DNA from 2 places in the Streptomyces sp. NBC_01224 genome. Region 1 is predicted to be linked to the other one. Evidence: riboswitches for the same ligand, from Rfam matches in the RefSeq annotation. Region 1 holds a riboswitch; the other holds the start of a gene.
What was found. A riboswitch is a leader RNA that binds a small molecule or an ion and turns the genes downstream of it on or off. The one in region 1 is predicted to bind cyclic di-AMP.

Region 1 (2,164 bases):
CCGACGGGGACGACCCTGCTCCTCTACACCGACGGCCTCTCCGAGGCACGGAACGCCGATGGGGTCTTCTACGACCCGGCGGCCCGGTTGCGCGGGCGGATCTTTCCGGGGCCCGAGGAGCTGCTGTCCGCGCTGACCGATGACGTGCGGCTGCACACGGGCGGTGAGACGACCGACGACATGGCGCTGCTCGCGGTCGTACGTCCCGCGGAGGGGCAGCCGGACCGGCGCAGGACCGTGAAGATCGTGGGCCTGGAAACGGCGTGACGGGTAGGGCGGGTGCTTCGCGTGAATCGGGTGCCTCGTGCGGGCCGGGTGGCTCGTGCGGGTCGGGTGTTTGGCGCGGCCCGGGGCGCGGCCTTGTGCGCGCGATGCCACCGTACGTAACCGAAAGGCGTCGCTCCGCATAACATTTGACGCAACGTCAGGAACCGGGTAATGACTGAGGGGCGATCAACTCGTCCGATTCCACCCGGTTGTGTCCCGTAAAGTCCAGGCCAAAGACCTGAACGATCAGTGGGAACAGCTTGGAATCAGGCCCGTGTGTCTATTAACGTTCGATAACGCAGCGCGGTCGTCCCAGCCGTCGTCAGTGGCGGCACCGTGCGCGAGCGCCGAATTCCGCAAGGGAACCGGGGAACCACCTACATGGGGTGAATCGGACACCTGTGTCTCGTGAGAGGCAGAGGGGCCCGTAGGAGACCTTCCTGCTCCGAACCCGTCAGCTAACCCGGTAGGCGAGAAGGAAGGAAAGGAGTGCGCCCCCGTGGCGTCCAACAAGCCTGCCCCCGAGGCCCCCTCTCGGTTCAACCCCGAGTTCAGTTCCGACTTCGGCGCCGACTTCGGATCCGATTTCGGCTCCGACTACGGAACCGCTGGGACGGGAACGGCGTTCGGCGCCGAGACGGGCGGCGACTTCGCCGGTGAGTTCGGCAGCGAATTCCGCGCCGACGGCAACAGTGAGCCCGACAGAAGCTGGGACGAGTGGAATCCCACCGAGGAGTCCGTCCGCCCCGTACGCGGCAAGCACCGCGTCGCCAAGCAGCGCAACGGACTTGCCCGTAGCTCCACGGTGCTCGGGGTCGGTGTCATCGCGGCAGTCGGCGCGGGCGGCATGGCCACCGCGCAGAGCAAGCCGCCGGTCTCCATCTCCCTTCCCGACTCCATCTCGGACAACCTCCCCGACGCCAAGTCCCTTCCCGGCGTGGGCTCCCTGTTCTCCGGTGAGTCCGAGGCCGACAAGGCCGAAGCCGCCGCCGCTGCCGCCCCGCTCACCACCGCCGGCCTCACCGCCGCCGAGGCCGAGCAGGGCACGACGGACGCGGGCGAGGCACTCCGGGCCCGCATCCTCCAGCAGGCCGAGCAGCAGCAGGACGCCGCCGACGCCGAGGCCAAGGCGGCGCAGGAGAAGGCGGCCGCGGAGAAGGCCGCCGCCGAGGCCAAGAAGCAGCAGGACGCGGCCGAGGCCAAGGCCGCCGCCGAGAAGAAGAAGGCGGAGGCGGAAGCCAAGGCGAAGGCCGAGGCCCTGCGGCTCGCCAAGCTCGCCGCCAGCTACGCCATCCCGACCTCCTCGTACACGATCACCTCGACCTTCGGCCAGGCCGGCTCGATGTGGTCCTCCGGCTACCACACCGGCCTCGACTTCGCGGCGCCGACCGGCACCCCGATCAAGGCCGTACACGGCGGCACCATCAAGTCGGCAGGCTGGTCCGGTTCGTACGGCTACCGCACGGTGCTGGAGCTCGACGACGGTACGGAGCTGTGGTTCTGCCACCAGTCCTCGATCGGCGTCAGTGTCGGCCAGAAGGTCACCACCGGTGAGACCATCGGCCGGGTCGGCGCGACCGGCAATGTCACGGGCGCGCACCTCCACCTGGAGGTCCACACCCCCGACGGTACGGGCATCGACCCGATGGCCTGGCTGCGCGACAAGGGCCTCAATCCCTGATCCGCCGGCCGCCTCCCGGCCTTCGTGATCCGAGCCGGTTCACAGGCCGTTGAACCCCGGCAGTCCTGACGCTCACCCCCCGACGTCAGGGCTGCCGGTCTGCCGGAATAGCGGACTCGCCGGAATCCGTTGATCTGGATATGACTTCTCTTCGTAAGCTGGGCCCTTCCGACCTTCAGGTCTTCCCGCTCGCCCTGGGCGGCAACGTCTTCGGCT
Region 2 (2,164 bases), 710 kb from region 1:
GGCCGTCGCGATCCGGGTGCCTGTCTCCACCTGGTCCCAGGTGGTGCGCGGGAGGTCGACGCCCGCGGCCTTCCAAGCGGCCTGGGTGAGGCCGGAGCAGTCGTACGAGGACGGGCCCGTCGCGCCCCACACGTACGGCTTCCCGATCTGGGCCGTGGCGAAGGCGAGGGCCTTCTGGGCCTTGGCGGTGGCGCTGCTGTCCGAGCCGGTTCCGGTGCCCGTACCCGTACCCGTACCCGTACCCGTACCGCTGCCGGATCCTGCCTCCTTCGCGGCCTCTGCGGCCTTGCGGTCCGCCTCCGCCTTGGTGGCGGCCTGCTGCTTCGCGAGCTCCTCCGCCTTGCGCTTGGCCTCCGCCTCCTTCTTGCGCTCCAGCGCCGCGAGCCGCGCCTTCTCCTCGGCGGTCAGCTTGGACAGCGTCGCGCGCGCCTCGCCCAGTTTCTTCTGGACGTTCTGCTTGCTGGTGCGCAGCGTGGTCTGTGTCGAGGTCAGCGTCTCCAGGCTCCGCACCGCTTCGGCACGCTTCTTCGACGCCTTGGCCTGCTGCGTACGGAAGTCCGTGACTGCCTTCTGCTGCTGACCGGTCATCCGGCTCATCAGCTGGCTCTGGTCGAAGTACGACTGCGGGTCGTCGGCCAGGAAGAAGGTGGCGCTCGGCGTGATGGAGCCGGTGCGGTACTGCGCGGCCGCGTAGGCGCCGAGCGTCCTGCGGGCGTCGTTGAGCTTGTCGGCGCGCTTGGCCACGTCCTCCAGCAGGGCGTCGACCTTGGCGCGCTGGGTGGCGGAGGCTTCCTTTGCCTGGTTGTACTGCTGGGTCGCGGTGCCCGCCTGCCGGTAGAGGTCGTCGACCTTCTTCTGGACGTCCTCGATGCCGGGCTTCGGGGCGGGGGCGGCCGTGGCGCTCTGTGCGGAGAGAAGGGTCACGGACGCCAGTGCCGCCGTGGTGAGTCCTACGGCCGGTGTGGTGGTGCGCACCCGGGTGCGCGGTTTGCGATGCGACGCCAAGGCCGGCATCTCCTTCCGTGGACCGCCTACCGGGTTAGCTGTCGGGTTCGGGCGGAACGGAAGGCTGCCCTACGGTCCGAGTGGGGGATAAGGACCGATTCACCCCGGTGCTGCGTGTGGGTCCCCGGCTCCGAACTCCCGCGAGGGCAGGCCGGATTCGGCGTGGGCGCCCGCTCGGCGTGGTTCGCCTCAGGGGGTACGGGCCGCCCGGTCGAGCACGCTAGCCAACCCGTGGTGCTGCTGTGAAGGTCGATGTTCGATATGCCCGATACATTTTCGTGACCTTGGTGAAGTGGGGCGGCAAGGGCCGACGAGGGCCCGAATTCCCTTACACGGAGTGGGTGACCGCTGCCTTTGTGTGCCCGGTCGTCGGGTGCGGTTCGCCATGCGGCCGTCGTGTGTCGTTGCGGCGGCCTAGACTCGACAAGCGATGAGCAGCCTCTTTGACGACAGCTTCCTGGCCGGCCTCCAGCACTCGGAGGAAGAGCCCCCGCCGCCCCCCGAGGACTCCGCACCCGAAGCGGTGCCGGAGGACCTCTTCGCGGGCGTATTCGACGGGCCCCCGCCGCCGCCCAGGGACGCGTACTACCGCGACGGCGCGCACCGCCCCGTCATCGACTCCGCGGCGCTCCTCGACGGGCTGAACACCGAGCAACGCGCCGCCGTGGTCCACGCGGGCTCCCCGCTGCTCATCGTCGCCGGGGCGGGCTCCGGAAAGACCCGGGTGCTGACCCACCGGATCGCCCACCTCCTCGCCGAGCGCGGGGTGCACCCCGGCCAGATCCTGGCGATCACCTTCACCAACAAGGCCGCGGGCGAGATGAAGGAGCGCGTCGAGCAACTCGTCGGACCGCGCGCCAACGCCATGTGGGTCATGACCTTCCACAGCGCGTGCGTACGCATCCTGCGCCGCGAGTCGAAGAAGCTCGGCTTCACCTCGTCGTTCTCGATCTACGACGCCGCCGACTCCAAGCGCCTGATGGCCCTGGTCTGCCGCGATCTCGACCTCGACCCGAAGCGCTTCCCGCCGAAGGCGTTCACGGCCAAGGTCTCCAACCTGAAGAACGAGCTGATCGACGAGGAGACCTTCGCCGGCCAGGCCGGAGGGGGCACCTCCCATTCGAGCGGAGCCGAGAATGGGGGAGGCTTCGAGAAGACC

Region 2: another riboswitch for cyclic di-AMP. It lies ahead of OG609_RS15860 (C40 family peptidase); the one in region 1 lies ahead of OG609_RS19315 (M23 family metallopeptidase).

What each region holds. Positions count from the first base shown of each region.
Region 1 is NZ_CP108529.1:4,368,299-4,370,462, reverse strand. It holds gene OG609_RS19320 (PP2C family protein-serine/threonine phosphatase) at 1-267, shown strand, start outside; cyclic di-AMP (ydaO/yuaA leader) riboswitch at 603-755, shown strand; gene OG609_RS19315 (M23 family metallopeptidase) at 767-1,948, shown strand; gene OG609_RS19310 (aldo/keto reductase) at 2,089-2,164, shown strand, end outside.
Region 2 is NZ_CP108529.1:3,662,316-3,664,479, reverse strand. It holds gene OG609_RS15860 (C40 family peptidase) at 1-1,014, opposite strand, end outside; cyclic di-AMP (ydaO/yuaA leader) riboswitch at 1,013-1,178, opposite strand; gene pcrA (DNA helicase PcrA) at 1,436-2,164, shown strand, end outside.